DNA from 2 places in the Pseudomonas sp. G2-4 genome. Region 1 is predicted to be linked to the other one. Evidence: predicted binding sites of a transcription regulator. Region 1 holds the regulator's gene; the other holds the start of a gene.
What was found. Region 1 encodes FliA, which starts transcription of late flagellar genes. Its sites were predicted from a motif close to CTAAAGTTTNNNNNNNNNNNGCCGNTAA; they were not measured.

Region 1 (8,379 bases):
TCTTCGAAGTTCTTCGGCAGGAAATCCACCGCCCCGGCGTCCAGCGCATCGAGGGTTACCCGGGCGCCTTCATGGGTCAGGGACGAGAACATCAATACGGGGGTCGGGCAGCGCTGCATGATGTGCCGCACGGCCGTGATGCCATCCATCATCGGCATCTCATAGTCCATGGTGATCACGTCTGGCTTGAGCGCCAGCGCCTGATCGATTGCCTCTTTGCCGTTAGTCGCCGTACCGACGACTTGAATACTCGTGTCCGCCGAAAGAATTTCCGAGACACGGCGGCGGAAAAAACCCGAATCGTCCACCACCAGGACTTTAACTACCATAAACACTCCGTTAGACGAGGCGCGGCGCTGGGCCACGCCCCTCCAGAATCAAATACGCCGAGCGGCGTAACGCTTGAGCATGCTTGGCACATCGAGAATCAACGCGATGCGACCGTCGCCGGTGATGGTGGCGCCGGACATGCCCGGGGTGCCCTGGAGCATCTTGCCCAACGGCTTGATGACCACTTCTTCCTGGCCCACCAACTGGTCGACCACGAAGCCGATCCGCTGGGTGCCCACCGAAAGGATCACCACGTGGCCTTCGCCCTGCTCCACATGAGCCGCAGAGCTGACCAGCCAGCGCTTGAGGTAGAACAGCGGAAGTGCCTTGTCCCGAACGATCACCACTTCCTGGCCGTCCACCACGTTGGTGCGCGACAGGTCGAGGTGGAAGATTTCGTTGACGTTGACCAGCGGGAAGGCGAACGCCTGGTTGCCCAGCATCACCATCAGGGTCGGCATGATCGCCAGGGTCAGCGGGACCTTGATGACGATCTTCGAGCCCTGGCCCTTGGTCGAGTAAATGTTGATCGAACCGTTGAGCTGGGAAATCTTGGTTTTCACCACGTCCATGCCCACGCCACGGCCCGATACGTCGGAAATCTCGGTCTTGGTCGAGAAGCCCGGGGCGAAGATCAGGTTGTAGCACTCGGTGTCGCTCAGGCGGTCGGCGGCATCCTTGTCCATCACACCGCGTTTCACCGCGATGGAACGCAGCACGTTCGGGTCCATGCCTTTACCGTCGTCGGAGATCGACAGCAGGATGTGGTCGCCCTCCTGCTCGGCAGCCAGGATCACCTTACCGCTACGAACCTTGCCCGACGCTTCACGCTCTTCCGGCGATTCGATGCCGTGGTCGACCGCGTTGCGCACCAAGTGGACCAGTGGGTCAGCCAGGGCCTCGACAAGGTTCTTGTCCAGGTCGGTTTCTTCACCCACCAGTTCCAGGTTGATTTCTTTCTTGAGCTGGCGAGCCAGGTCACGAACCAGGCGTGGGAAACGCCCGAAGACTTTCTTGATTGGCTGCATCCGGGTCTTCATGACCGCCGTCTGCAGATCGGCCGTGACCACGTCGAGGTTCGACACGGCCTTGGACATGGCTTCGTCCTGGCTGTTGAGGCCCAGGCGCACCAGGCGGTTACGCACCAGCACCAGTTCGCCGACCATGTTCATGATCTCGTCCAGGCGTGCAGTGTCGACCCGAACCGTGGTCTCGGCTTCGCTGGCCGGTTTTTCCGCTGGCGCCGCCGCAGGAGCACGGGCGGCTGCAGGAGCAGCAGCCGGGGCAGGCTTGGGGGTTTCGGCCTTGGGTGTCTCAGCCTTGGGCTCGGGAGCTTTGGCAGCCGGCTTTGGCGCAGCCTTGGCCACCGACGCGGCAGCGGCAGGTGCTGCGGCAGCCGTACCGACTTCAGTGAACTTGCCTTTGCCGTGCAGTTCATCGAGCAGCGATTCGAATTCGTGGTCGCTGATCAGGTCGCTGCCAGCCGCGGCGGCAGCCGGCTTGGCCGGCTTTGGCGCGGAAGCGATGGCCGAATCCAGCGCGTCAACGGCAAACGTGCCCTTGCCGTGCAACTGATCGAGCAAGGCTTCGAATTCGTCGTCGGTGATGTCGGAGTTGTCGCCCGCCGCTTTCGGGGCGGCCGGGGCCGCCGCTGGAACGACTGCATCTGGAGCGAACTGGCCTTTGCCATGCAACTGATCGAGCAACGACTCGAACTCGTCGTCGGTGATTTCATCACTGCCGGCGGCAGTCGCACTGGCGGCCGGAGCAGCAGGGGCTACCGGCGCAGCAGGGGCCTCGGCTTGGGCCTTGACGGCGTTCAACGAGTCCAGCAACTGTTCAAATTCGTTATCGGTGATGTCGCCCGATTCCTCGGCGACCGGTTCTTCAACGGCCGCCTCGGCAACCGGAGCGGCTTCGTCAGCCGATTGCGGCTCCGCCAGGCGTGCCAGCGCGGCGAGCAACTCAGGGGTGGCAGCGGTGATCGGCGAGCGCTCGCGCACTTCGGTGAACATGCTGTTGACCGCATCCAGTGCTTCAAGCACCACATCCATCAGTTCCGAATCAACGCGGCGTTCACCCTTGCGCAGGATGTCGAACACGTTCTCGGCAATGTGGCAGCACTCCACCAGCTCATTGAGCTGGAGGAAGCCGGCGCCTCCTTTTACAGTGTGGAAACCGCGAAAAATTGCATTGAGCAAGTCTGCATCATCCGGTCGGCTTTCCAGCTCGACCAGTTGCTCAGACAGTTGCTCTAGAATCTCGCCGGCCTCAACCAGGAAATCCTGAAGGATCTCTTCATCGGCGCCGAAGCTCATTAATGGCTGCTCCTAAAACAGGGCTAAAACTCAGAATCCAAGGCTGGACAGCAAATCGTCCACATCGTCCTGACCGGACATAACGTCTTCTCTTTTATCGGCATGAATCTGCGGACCTTCACCCTGCGAGAGATGTTTTTGTGGATCTTTTTCAGCAAGGATCGCTTCACGGTCGTGTTCGATGCCTGCAAAGCGGTCGACCTGGCTGGCCATCAACACCAGTTTGAGCAGATTGCTTTCCACTTCGGTGACCAATTGGGTCACGCGCTTGATCACCTGACCGGTCAGGTCTTGATAGTCCTGAGCCAGCAGAATGTCGTTGAGATTGCTTGCTACCGCACGGTTATCGGTGCTGCTACGCGTCAGGAAACCGTCGACCCGACGGGCCAGCTCGCGAAACTCTTCAGCGCCGACTTCGCGACGCATGAACCGGCCCCAGTCGGTGCTCAAGGCCTGGGCTTCCTCGCTCAGACCATTGACCAGCGGCGTTGCGCTTTCCACCAGGTCCATGGTGCGGTTGGCTGCGGCCTCGGTCAGCTTGACCACATAACCCAGGCGCTCGGTGGCGTCGGTGATCTGCGAGACTTCCTCGGCCTGCGGCATATGCGGGTCGATCTGGAAATTGACAATCGCGCTGTGCAGTTCACGCGTGAGCTTGCCCACTTCCTGATACAGACCACGGTCACGGGTCTGGTTGAGCTCATGGATCATTTGAACCGCGTCGCCAAAACGGCCTTTTTCAAGGCTGTCGACCAGTTCGCGGGCATGTTTTTTCAGGGTCGATTCAAAATCGCCCATTGAAGATTCGTTATCCATAGCTCCCCCGTGTCGCGGTTAACCGATGCGTTCGAAGATTTTCTCGATCTTCTCTTTCAACGCCTGGGCCGTGAAGGGTTTGACCACATAGCCGTTTACACCGGCCTGAGCCGCTTCGATGATCTGCTCGCGCTTGGCTTCGGCAGTCACCATCAGCACGGGAAGGTGCTTGAGTTTTTCGTCGGCGCGCACATGGCGCAGCAAGTCGATACCGGTCATGCCGGGCATGTTCCAGTCAGTCACCAGAAAGTCGATGCTCCCGCTGTTGAGGACCGGAATGGCAGTGGTGCCATCGTCGGCCTCGACCGTGTTGGTGAACCCAAGGTCACGCAACAGGTTTTTTATGATCCGCCGCATCGTTGAGAAGTCATCAACGATGAGGATTTTCATGTTCTTGTCCAATTCGACCTCCAAGCAGTCTTAAACGCGCCCAGCACCTGAACGCGCCATTTCAATCAATCCGGCACAACACTCGACAACGGTCTGGAGCACAACGGATGGAGACTGGCGCAATGCATGCCAAACCAGCCCCGTTCGCAGTGTCCCCACACTGCAATCAGCGCGCTCGCCACTCCCCCAAACGCCCCCGCAAACGGGCCGCGCACTGGCTGTGTAACTGGCTGACCCGCGATTCGCTGACCCCCAGGACCTCACCGATTTCCTTGAGGTTCAGCTCTTCGTCGTAGTACAGCGCCAAGACCAGTCGCTCACGCTCCGGCAAATTGGCAATCGCATCCGCCAGCGCGCTCTGGAAACGTTCATCTTCCAGGTCACGCGATGGCTCCATGTGAGCACTCGCGCCGTCCTCGTGCAGCCCTTCGTGTTCGCCGTCCTGCAGCAGGTCGTCGAAACTGAACAGGCGACTGCCCAAGGTATCGTTCAAAATCCCGTAATAATCATCGAGACTCAATTGGAGTTCGGCCGCAACCTCGTGATCTTTAGCGTCACGCCCGGTTTTAGCTTCAATAGCGCGAATCGCATCACTGACCATACGGGTATTACGGTGCACCGAACGCGGCGCCCAATCGCCCTTGCGGACTTCATCGAGCATCGCCCCACGGATGCGAATACCGGCATACGTCTCGAAACTGGCGCCCTTGCTCGCGTCGTATTTGTTCGACACTTCGAGCAGGCCGATCATGCCGGCCTGGATCAAGTCCTCGACCTGAACACTGGCCGGCAACCGCGCCAGCAAGTGATAGGCGATACGCTTGACCAGGGGCGCATAACGCTCGATCAGTTCGTATTGGGCGTCCCGTGCCGATTTTTTGTAGAGATGGTTGTAACCGCTGGCAGTCATAGCACGGGCCCTGCTGTTTGTTGCACAAGACGCTCGACGAAAAATTCCAGATGCCCGCGAGGGTTGGCCGGCAGTGGCCAGGTATCCACCTTTTGGGCGATAGCCTTGAACGCCAGCGCACATTTGGAACGGGGAAAGGCTTCATAAACGGCGCGTTGCTTCTGGACGGCCTTGCGTACGCTTTCGTCGTAGGGCACTGCGCCGACGTACTGTAGGGCAACATCCAGGAAACGATCCGTGACCTTCGTCAACTTAGCGAACAGATTGCGCCCTTCCTGCGGGCTCTGGGCCATGTTGGCCAGGACGCGGAAGCGGTTCATGCCGTAGTCACGGTTCAATAATTTGATCAGGGCGTAGGCGTCGGTGATAGACGTCGGTTCGTCGCAGACCACCAGCAGCACTTCCTGGGCGGCGCGGACGAAACTGACGACCGAGTCACCGATACCGGCAGCCGTATCGATCACCAGCACATCGAGGTTGTCACCGATGTCGCTGAAGGCCTGGATCAGGCCAGCGTGCTGGGCCGGGGTCAGATGAACCATGCTCTGGGTGCCAGAGGCAGCCGGCACGATGCGAATACCGCCCGGCCCCTGCAGCAGCACGTCGCGCAGTTCGCAGCGACCTTCGATGACGTCCGCCAGCGTGCGCTTGGGTGTGAGCCCCAGCAGCACATCGACGTTCGCCAACCCCAGGTCGGCGTCCAGCAGCATGACCCGTCGGCCAAGCTCTGCCAGAGCCAGGGACAAGTTCACTGACACGTTAGTCTTCCCGACGCCACCTTTGCCGCCGGTCACCGCGATCACCTGTACGGGATGCATGCTGCCCATGTTCGTTCTTTACCTTGTCTTACTTAGACGGAGGCCACATTACTGGCTGCGCGTTCACATTCTGAACAATGCATGGCAGACCATCGATGTAGGTACAAAAAATATTCATGATTACCTCAGCCGACCTGCTTGGTCGGGCTGTGGTAGATATCAGCGAACATGTCAGCCATGGCTTCCTCGCTGGGTTCTTCCTGCATTTGCACACTCACGGCACGACTGACCAGTTGATGACGGCGCGGCAGATGCAAATCATCCGGGATCCGCGGTCCGTCGGTCAGGTAGGCCACCGGTAGTTCATGACCGATCGCCAGGCTCAACACCTCGCCCAGGCTTGCCGTTTCGTCCAGCTTAGTCAGGATGCAACCGGCCAGCCCGCAGCGTTTGTAGCTGTGGTATGCGGCGGTTAGAACCTGCTTTTGGCTGGTGGTTGCCAACACGAGATAATTTTTTGACCGAATGCCGCGCCCAGCCAGGCTTTCGAGCTGCATGCGCAGGGCCGGATCGCTGGCTTGCAGGCCGGCGGTATCGATCAGCACGACGCGCTTGCGCAGCAACGGTTCCAGCGCCTGGGCCAGGGACTGGCCCGGGTCCACATGGGTCACCGACACATTGAGGATCCGGCCCAGGGTCTTGAGTTGTTCCTGTGCGCCGATACGGAAACTGTCCATGCTCACCAGGGCAATGCTCTGGGCGCCGTACTTGAGTACATAACGGGCCGCAAGCTTGGCCAGGGTGGTGGTCTTGCCCATGCCGGCAGGGCCGACCATCGCAATCACTCCACCCTCTTCCAGCGGCTCGACTTCCGGCGTAGCAATCATCCGCGCCAGGTGCGCCAGCAACATGCGCCAGGCCTGGCGAGGCTCTTCGATACCGTTGATCAGCGCCAGCAGGTCGCGGGACAACGGACCGGACAGGCCGATGCGTTGCAGGCGACGCCACAGGTTGGCCTGGGCCGGACGGCTGCCTTGCAGCTGGTTCCACGCCAGGGAGCCGAGCTGAACTTCCATCAGTTCACGCAGGCTGTTGAGTTCAAAGCGCATCGAGTCCAGGGCACGTGGATCGATACCAGCGCTTGGCGCGGCCGGAGCCGGTGCCACACGACGCGGCTCGACCTGGGCCTGCTCGACCAGCGGTTCGGCAGCGGTCAACGGCAGGCCGGCAGTCAGCGGCTGACCGGCGAACAATTGACGGTTGGTGCCCGCGCTGGCCTGGCCTTCGCTGCTGCGCAGGCTCAATTCGGCCTGGGCGCTGGCGATACGCGATTGGGTCTTGCGCAGCTCGTCCTCGAGTTCCATGTTCGGAACGCGCGGGGCCAGCGCCGACAATTTGTAATCCAGGGCCGCCGTCAACTCGACACCGCCAGCGATCCGGCGATTGCCAATGATGGCTGCTTCAGCGCCCAGCTCGTCACGAACCAGCTTCATGGCCTGACGCATATCGGCGGCGAAAAAACGCTTCACTTGCATAAACCACTACCTCAGCCGTTGGGCCCTACTGTCGCAACGATGGTCACTTGCTTGTTGTCCGGTATTTCCTGGTACGCCAGCACATGCAGCCCCGGGACCGCGAGGCGACCGAATCGCGAGAGCATCGCGCGAATCGGTCCGGCCACCAGCAGGATCACCGGTTGGCCTTGCATCTCCTGCCGCTGGGCTGCATCAATCAGCGAACGCTGCAGCTTCTCGGCCATGCTTGGCTCCAGCAGAACACCCTCTTCCGAGCCTTGTCCTGCCTTCTGCAGACTATTGAGCAATATCTGTTCCAACCTTGGTTCCAGAGTGATCACAGGCAGCTCAGACTCAGTGCCTACAATGCTTTGGACGATTGCGCGGGATACGCCGACCCGAACCGCAGCCACCAGGGCGGCGGTATCTTGACTCTTGGAGGCGTTGTTGGCGATAGCCTCGGCAATGCTGCGAATGTCGCGTACGGGCACCTGTTCGGCCAGCAGCGCCTGCAACACCTTGAGCAACTGCGACAACGACACCACGCCCGGCACCAGCTCGTCAGCCAGCTTCGGCGAGCCTTTGGCCAGTACTTGCAGGAGTTGCTGGACTTCTTCGTGGCCAATCAGCTCGCTGGAGTGCTTGTACAGAATCTGGTTCAAGTGGGTCGCCACGACGGTACTGGCGTCCACCACGGTGTAGCCAAGGGACTGAGCCTGGGCTCGCTGGCTGATTTCGATCCACACCGCTTCCAGGCCAAAAGCCGGATCCTTGGCGGTAATGCCGTTGAGCGAGCCGTAGACCTGCCCCGGGTTGATCGCCAGCTCGCGGTCCGGGTAGATCTCGGCCTCGGCCAGGATCACGCCCATCAGCGTCAGGCGATAGGCGCTAGGCGCCAGGTCGAGGTTGTCGCGGATATGCACGGTGGGCATCAGGAAACCCAAATCCTGGGACAACTTCTTGCGCACGCCCTTGATTCGCGCCAGCAACTGCCCTCCCTGGTTACGGTCGACCAATGGGATCAGGCGGTAACCGACTTCCAGGCCGATCATGTCGATTGGCGTCACGTCGTCCCAGCCCAGCTCCTTGGTTTCCATGGCGCGGGCCGGCGATGGCAGCAGTTCCTGCTGGCGCTTGACCTCTTGCAGGGCCTGGACCTTCTGCACGTTCTGCTTCTTCCAGAACAGGTAGGCACCACCCGCCGCCAGGGCCGCCATGCTCAGGAAGGAAAAGTGCGGCATGCCGGGCACCAGGCCCATCACCGCCATCAGGCCGGCGGCAACCGCCAGGGCCTTGGGCGAGGCGAACATCTGCCGGCCGATCTGCTTGCCCATGTCTTCGGA
Region 2 (8,379 bases), 2.1 Mb from region 1:
TGCTGAGCAAGGTCGCGGTACTGCTTTGCTCTTGGGTCGCGGTGGTGATTGCCGCGAATTGCTGGCCGGCGGAGCGGCTCTGTTCGTCGATACGCTCCAAGGCCGAGGCCACGTTGGCGTTGCGCGACAAACCTTCCTGCATCAAGAGCTTGCCTTGCTCCATTGTGCTGATGGCATTGCCGGTTTCCTGCTGGATGCTGCTGATCATGCCGGAAATTTCGTCAGTGGCCTGACGGGTGCGGGACGCCAGGCTGCGAACTTCGTCAGCCACCACCGCGAAACCACGCCCCTGCTCACCCGCACGCGCCGCTTCGATGGCGGCGTTCAAGGCCAGCAGGTTGGTCTGCTCGGCGATCGAGGTGATCACCCCGACGATTCCGCCGATCTCCTGGGAACGCTGGCCCAAGGTGTTGATGACCGTAGCGGTGCTATTCAGCGCGCCGGCAATTTGCTCCAGGGACGACGAGGCTTCGCCCATCGAGGTACGACCGATCTGAGTCTGCTGGGCGTTTTCCTGGGCCAGACGCTGGGTGTTGCCCATGTTATCGGCGATATCCAGCGAGGTAGCGCTGAACTCTTCCACCGCGCCAGCCATGCTGGTGATTTCCCCGGACTGCTGCTCCATCCCTTCGTACGCGCCGTTGGACAACCCGGATAGGGCCTGGGCACGGCTGTTGACCTCTTGCGAGGCCTTGCGGATGTGCTCGACCATGGTCGACAGGGCCTGGCTCATCTGATTGAAAGCACGAGCCAACTGGCCGATTTCATCATGGCTCGACACATTCAAGCGCACGCTCAGATCGCCGGCGCCCAACGCTTCGGCCTGACGCACCAGATCCCCCAACGGCGCCAGCTTGCTGCGCAGCAGCCACACCGCCGCGCCAACCGCCAGCAACATTGCCAACAGGCTGCCAATCGCCAGTTGCGTACCGACGCTCCAGGTCACGGCGCGAATTTCGGTTTTCGGCATGCTTGCCACCACCGCCCACGGCCCGTCGGCGAATGACACGGCGACGCTGTAGAAGTCTTCGGCGGTGTCACTCCAGAACGCACCCTTACCCGGCTTCTTGACCAGCCCAACCGTAGTCGTAGCGGCCTGATCCAGCGCTTGCACGCCCGCCGGCGGTACCAACCACTTGTTCTGCTCGTCCAGCAAGGCCAGCGAACCGGTCTGGCCGATGCGGAAGCGCTTGAGGTTCTCAAACTGCGCGTTTTGCGCATCGGTGTAATCGAACCCCACATACAACACGGCAATGATCTTACCGCTGCTGTCGCGTACGGGTGTGTACTGCGACATGTAGAAACGCCCGAAAAGCAGGGCCCGACCGATGTAGCTCTGCCCGCTGATCACCGGACCGTAGGCTGGTCCGGCACGGTCGAGCACGGTACCGATGGCCCGGGTACCGTCCTGTTTACTGACTGAGGTACTGACGCGGATGAAATCATCGCCGCTGCGCACGAATACCGTGGCAACCCCGGCGGTCATTGCTTTGAAGTCATCAACTTCCTTGAAGTTGTTGTTCAACACTTCGCCACCCAGGCTCAAGCCAGGCGTCTGTACACCCGCCACGGTTACCGGCTGGTCCGGATGCACGCTCAAGCCCGCGCTAAAGCGCTTTTCGAACAAACCAGCCAATCGCTGAGTGCTCTCGCGCAAGGTGCTGTGGAACGTATTGAGCTGATCGGCCATCAGGCGTGCTTCGCTGGCCAGGTGTTCTTCGCGGGTGGCAAGGTTGGCAGTATCCAGCGAGCGCAGGGCAAAGACAGTACTGCCGGAGATGACGATCGCCAATATCACGGCTAGGGCAAGGCCTAGCTGTGAGGCGATCCGGGCACGGGGTTGAGACATGACGGCTCCTGGCCGAGAGACCGGATCATTCTGATCACGTCGCGCACTCGGCATTCAATTCGGGTGGTGAATAGGTAGCCCTTTCTAATACGAAAGTACTACCTCTCACATTCGGCGGCAAAACCGAATACTTGAGCGGCGTGGAAGGAATAACATCATATAGCCATCATTTACGCTGCAACGTTTCAGCCAAGACGCTCTACATCAGGCAGTTGCATGGCCTTCACTTCGCCTTGGAGAAAATCGCTGAGCCGACGCAAACGTTCACCTCCGGGCCGGGTTTTCGGCCAGACGAGGTAATAGTGCTCACCGCTGGCTACGGCGGTCGGCCACGGCAGGCTCAAGCGGCCCTGGGCGACGTCCTCGGCCACCATCAGCAGGTCACCCATGGATACACCATAACCGCGGGCCGCCGCGATCATGCCCAGCTCCAACGTATCGAACACCTGCCCGCCCTTGAGCGAGACCTTGTCAGACAGCCCCATGCGTTGCAGCCAGTTGCGCCAGTCACGGCGATCCGGCGTGGGGTGCAGCAGCTCGGCGGCGGCCAAGCGCGCCACATCCCAGGGCTGGTCGTTCAACAGGTTCGGCGCGCCCACCGGGATCAGTTCCTCGGGGAACAGCAAACTGGCCTCCCAGTCTGCGGGAAAGTGCCCGTTGCCCAGCAGGACAGCGCAATCGAAGGGTTCGGTATTGAAGTCCACCGCATCAATATCCATCCAGGCGCTGGTCAATTGCACCTCGTTGCCGGGCTGCAGATGCCGGAACCGACTCAGGCGCGCCAGCAGCCAACGCATGGTCAGGGTCGAGGGCGCTTTCATGCGCAGGATGTCGTCTTCGCCATGCAATGTATGACAGGCCCGCTCCAGCGCCATGAACCCTTCACGCACGCCCGGCAGCAGCAACCGCGCCGCCTCGGTCAGTTGCAGATTGCGGCCGCTACGCTGGAATAGCCGACAGGCAAAGTGCTCTTCAAGCGTACGGATATGCCGGCTGACCGCACTTTGAGTAATCGACAGCTCTTCAGCAGCCCGGGTGAACGAGCTGTATCGCGCCGCCGCTTCAAAGGCTCGCAACGCATAAAGAGGAGGGAGACGACGAGACATCGGGAAAGCTCCTATAGCCTTTGGCGAACCCCACCAGAAAGTTTTTCAGTATGAGTTTTAATCATGTCAGCGATCTTTTTTATCCTTTTGTGCAAATCGTCGCAAGCGCCGAGAATCATCGCTTTACTGCCTTGTTTGGACATGGAGTGTGATGATCATGCGGCATCCGGTGCGTACCGAACTCTGGGCCATCCTGCGGCTGGCGGGGCCGTTGATTGCCTCACAGTTGGCACACATGCTGATGGTGCTCACTGACACCGTGATGATGGCGCGCCTGAGCCCTGAAGCCCTGGCCGGTGGAGGCCTCGGAGCGGCCACCTACTCGTTCGTGTCGATTTTCTGCATCGGCGTGATCGCAGCGGTGGGAACGCTGGTGGCGATCCGTCAGGGCGCCGGCGATATCGAGGGCGCCACTCGACTGACCCAGGCCGGGCTGTGGCTGGCGTGGCTGATGGCGTTGATGGCCGGGCTGCTGTTGTGGAACCTCAAGCCGGTGTTGCTGCTGTTTGGCCAGACCGAAACCAACGTGCTGTCCGCCGGCCAGTTCCTGCTGGCATTGCCGTTCGCCCTGCCCGGTTACCTGAGCTTCATGGCCCTGCGCGGCTTCACCAGCGCCATCGGCCGCGCCACACCGGTGATGGTGATCAGCCTCGGCGGCACCGTGGCCAACTTTCTGCTCAACTACGCCCTCATCACCGGCTTGTTCGGCCTGCCGAAACTCGGCTTGATGGGGATTGGGCTGGTCACCGCCATCGTCGCCAACTGCATGGCCCTGGCGCTGGCCTGGCATATCCATCGGCATCCGGCCTACCGGGCCTATCCGCTGCTTGAAGGGTTGTCGCGGCCGAATCGCCAATACCTCAAGGAACTGTGGCGCCTGGGCCTGCCGATTGGCGGCACTTACGCGGTAGAGGTCGGGCTGTTCGCATTCGCCGCGCTGTGCATAGGCACCATGGGCAGCACACCATTGGCGGCACACCAGATCGCCCTGCAAATCGTCTCGGTGGCGTTCATGGTGCCGGCGGGGATGTCGTACGCCATCACCATGCGCATCGGCCAGCACTACGGCGCCGGGCAACTGCTGATGGCGCGACTGGCCGGGCGGGTCGGAATCGGCTTTGGCGCGGCGGTGATGCTGGCGTTCGCCATGGTGTTCTGGCTGCTGCCGAACCAACTGATCGGCTTGTTCCTGGACCACAACGACCCGGCCTTCCGCCCGGTGATCGACCTGGCCGTGAGCCTGCTGGCCGTGGCGGCGTGGTTCGAACTCTTCGATGGCGCGCAAACCATCGCGATGGGGTGCATTCGCGGGCTCAAGGACGCCAAGACCACCTTCCTCGTCGGCCTGGGTTGCTATTGGCTGATCGGCGCACCGGCAGCATGGTGGATGGCCTTCCACTTCAACTGGGGGCCGACCGGCGTCTGGTGGGGCCTGGCCCTGGGGCTGGCCTGCGCAGCGGTGAGCCTGACGGCGGCGTTTGAGTGGAAGATGAAGCGGATGATCAGGCGTGAACCCGGGCAGCAGGGTTTCGAGTTCGTTCAGACTGAATGAGTTTCCCTTGTGGGAGCGAGCTTGCTCGCGATAGCGGTGTATCCGTTACAGATAGGGTGGCTGACACGCCGTCATCGCGAGCAAGCTCGCTCCCACAAGGTTTTGTGTCAGACCACGACTTCCTGCGTCGATCTGTTGCCATCAAACGTCAGGTACTCAACCAACTCGGCCAGCGGCAACGGCTTGCTGATCAAGAAGCCCTGCACCTGATCGCAACCAAAACCGCGCAGCAAGTCCAGTTGCTCCTGGGTTTCCACACCTTCGGCCACCACCTCCAGGTTGAGGTTGTGCGCGAGGTTGATCATCGCATGCACCAGCTTGCGGTTTTCTTCGCGTTGCTCCATGCCACCGACAAAGCTCTTGTCGATCTTGAGCAAGGCGATGGGCAGGCTGTTGAGGTGCACGAACGAGGAGAATCCGGTGCCGAAGTCATCCAGGGAGAAGCGCACCCCCAGGCGGCCCAAGGCATCCATGGTCTGCTTGACCAGTTCGCTGCGGCGCATGACTGCGGTTTCGGTGAGTTCGAATTCCAGCCACTGAGCCTCGACGCCCCGCTCGGCAATCAGCCGGCTAAGGGTCGGCAGTAACTGGCTGTCCTGGAACTGCCGGAACGACAGGTTGACCGCCATGTGCAACGGTGCCAGCCCTCGTTCGCGCAGGGCCTGCATGTCCCGCAGCGCCCGGGAAATCACCCAGTAGCCCAGCGGCACGATCAGGCCACTTTGTTCGGCCAGCGGCACGAATTCACTCGGCGGCAGCAGCCCGCGTTCGCCGTGACGCCAGCGCACCAGGGCTTCGAGCCCTACGATGTTGCCGTCCTCGAGGTTCAGCCGGGGCTGATAATGCAGCTCCAGTTCATCGCGACGCAGCGCCCGGCGCAGTTCGCTTTCCAGGTCGGCAAGGCTGCGGGCGTTGCGGTTGATGCGCTCATTGAAAATATGGAAAGTGCAGCCTTGAGTGCTCTTGGCCTGCTGCATGGCGATGTGGGCGTGCCACATCAATGGGTCCGCGCCGGCCTGGGCCCGGGCGTGAGCGATCCCCAGGCTGCAACCGATCAACAGGCTTTCGCCGTCCACCCAGTAAGGTTCGCCCATGGCTTCAGTGATGCGTTCGGCCATCCACTCGGCCCGCTGAGGCGCTCGACGAGTGTCGATCAGCAAGGCGAATTCATCGCTACCCAGCCGCGCCAATTGATCGCCGGCCTCAAGAGCCCCCTTGAGCCGCGACACCACTTGCAAAATCAAGCGGTCACCGGCCTGGTGGCCGAGGGCGTCGTTGGCGTGACGGAAGTTGTCCAGGTCCAGGTGACCGAGAGCCAGGCCGCGACCTTCGTTTTCAGCCAGGCGCGCCGCCAACAACGTCTGGAAACCCTGGCGATTGGCGATGCCGGTCAGCGGGTCCTGTTCAGCGAGGCGCTGCAGGGTGTTTTCCAGCACGCCGCGCTCGCGCACATGGCGCAGGCAGCGGCGCAGGGTCGCTCCGTCGAGGACATCACGCACCAGCCAGTCACTGACGCCATCGGGCGCAGTCGCGGGTTCATGCTCAAGCAGCAGGACCGTCGGCAAGCGGCAGCGGCCGGGCGCCGGTTGCAACGCCGCAATCGTCAGCAGCACCGCGTTACGGTTGTCTTCGAACAGGCTGCTGACCGAGTCCCAACTTGGGGCACTGATCAGCACGACCGACGGCCCCATGGGCGCCAGGCACTCGCGTAGAATCACTGACCACTCAGGCGTTTCGGCCAATAGCAGCAAACGCAAGGGTTCGACAGGCGTAGACAAGCTGACTCCCTAGACTCTGCAAGGTGGTAGGCGCTGGGCATTATGACCTGCCGATCAGCTATGACCAATGGAAACGCCTCTCAAACACTTGCTTTCGGCGGTTTTTTCCACGCGAAATCGACGTTTAGACGCGAGTCCGCCCGACATCCTGCGTGAAAGGAGCAAAAGCGGCAAATGACAATGATGTTTACGTCACAAGTCGGACAGGGCAGCACAATTCTCTGAGCCTGTTAAAATGCCGGCCCATTTCGCAAACGACTCCCTGACCCTGTCATGTCCCGACTCAATCCCCGGCAGCAAGAAGCCGTGAACTATGTCGGCGGCCCTCTTTTGGTGCTCGCCGGTGCAGGCTCCGGCAAGACCAGCGTGATCACCCGCAAGATCGCGCACCTGATCCAGAACTGCGGCATCCGCGCCCAGTACATCGTTGCCATGACCTTTACCAACAAAGCCGCCCGGGAAATGAAGGAACGGGTCGGCGGCCTGCTGCGCGCCGGTGAAGGTCGTGGCCTGACGGTCTGCACCTTCCATAACCTGGGCCTGAACATCATCCGCAAGGAACATGCGCGGCTGGGCTACAAGCCGGGTTTCTCGATCTTCGACGAGACCGACGTCAAGGCCTTGATGACCGACATCATGCAGAAGGAGTACGCGGGCGACGACGGCGTGGACGAGATCAAGAATATGATCGGCTCGTGGAAAAACGACCTGATCCTGCCCGCCGAAGCCTTGGAAAACGCCCGCAATCCCAAAGAGCAGACCGCCGCCATCGTCTACACCCACTACCAGCGCACCCTCAAGGCGTTCAATGCGGTGGATTTCGACGACCTGATCCTGCTGCCGGTCAAGCTGTTCCAGGACCACGCCGACATTCTCGAAAAATGGCAGAACAAGGTGCGCTACCTGCTGGTGGACGAATACCAGGACACCAACGCCAGCCAGTATCTGCTGGTGAAGCTGCTGATCGGCAAACGCAACCAATTCACCGTGGTGGGCGACGACGACCAGTCGATCTACGCCTGGCGCGGCGCGCGGCCGGAAAACCTGATGCTGCTCAAGGACGACTACCCATCGCTCAAAGTGGTGATGCTGGAGCAGAACTACCGCTCTACCAGTCGTATCCTGCGCTGCGCCAACGTGCTGATTTCCAACAACCCCCACGAGTTCGAAAAGCAGCTGTGGAGCGAGATGGGCCACGGCGACGAGATCCGCGTGATCCGTTGCCGCAACGAAGACGCCGAAGCCGAGCGCGTGGCCATGGAAATCCTCAGCCTGCACCTGCGCACCGACCGGCCGTACAGCGACTTTGCGATCCTGTATCGCGGCAACTACCAGGCCAAGCTGATCGAGCTGAAATTGCAGCATCACCAAATCCCCTATCGCCTGTCGGGGGGCAACAGCTTTTTCGGACGCCAGGAAGTAAAGGACTTGATGGCCTACTTCCGGCTGATCGTGAACCCGGACGACGACAACGCCTTTCTGCGGGTGATCAACGTCCCGCGCCGGGAAATCGGTTCGACCACCTTGGAAAAACTCGGTAACTACGCCACCGAACGCAAGATCTCGATGTACGCCGCCACGGACGAAATCGGCCTGGGCGAGCACCTGGACAGCCGCTTCACCGATCGCCTGGCGCGCTTCAAGCGGTTCATGGACAAGGTCCGCGAGCAGTGCGCTGGCGAAGATCCGATCTCGGCGTTGCGCAGCATGGTCATGGACATCGACTACGAAAACTGGCTGCGTACCAACAGTTCCAGCGACAAGGCCGCCGATTACCGCATGGGTAATGTCTGGTTCCTGATCGAGGCGTTGAAAAACACCCTGGAAAAGGACGAAGACGGCGACATGACCGTGGAGGACGCCATCGGCAAACTCGTGCTGCGGGACATGCTTGAACGCCAGCAGGAAGAGGAAGACGGCGCCGAAGGCGTGCAGATGATGACGCTTCACGCCTCCAAGGGCCTGGAGTTCCCTTACGTGTTCATCATGGGCATGGAAGAAGAAATCCTGCCCCACCGCTCCAGCATCGAGGCCGACACCATCGAGGAGGAGCGGCGCCTGGCCTACGTCGGTATTACCCGAGCCCGTCAGACC

Region 2: QNH97_RS27795 (methyl-accepting chemotaxis protein) is a predicted target of FliA. The motif match lies at 1,958-1,985, and genes of this name have one in related genera.

Annotation. Positions count from the first base shown of each region.
Region 1 is NZ_CP125957.1:1,737,501-1,745,879, reverse strand. It holds gene QNH97_RS07775 (protein-glutamate methylesterase/protein-glutamine glutaminase) at 1-329, opposite strand, end outside; gene QNH97_RS07770 (chemotaxis protein CheA) at 378-2,648, opposite strand; gene QNH97_RS07765 (protein phosphatase CheZ) at 2,679-3,464, opposite strand; gene QNH97_RS07760 (chemotaxis response regulator CheY) at 3,483-3,854, opposite strand; gene fliA (RNA polymerase sigma factor FliA) at 4,021-4,764, opposite strand; gene fleN (flagellar synthesis regulator FleN) at 4,761-5,591, opposite strand; gene flhF (flagellar biosynthesis GTPase FlhF) at 5,708-7,057, opposite strand; gene flhA (flagellar biosynthesis protein FlhA) at 7,069-8,379, opposite strand, start outside.
Region 2 is NZ_CP125957.1:6,301,284-6,309,662, forward strand. It holds gene QNH97_RS27795 (methyl-accepting chemotaxis protein) at 1-1,849, opposite strand, end outside; gene QNH97_RS27800 (LysR substrate-binding domain-containing protein) at 2,035-2,955, opposite strand; gene QNH97_RS27805 (NorM family multidrug efflux MATE transporter) at 3,107-4,507, shown strand; gene QNH97_RS27810 (putative bifunctional diguanylate cyclase/phosphodiesterase) at 4,615-6,285, opposite strand; gene rep (DNA helicase Rep) at 6,559-8,379, shown strand, end outside.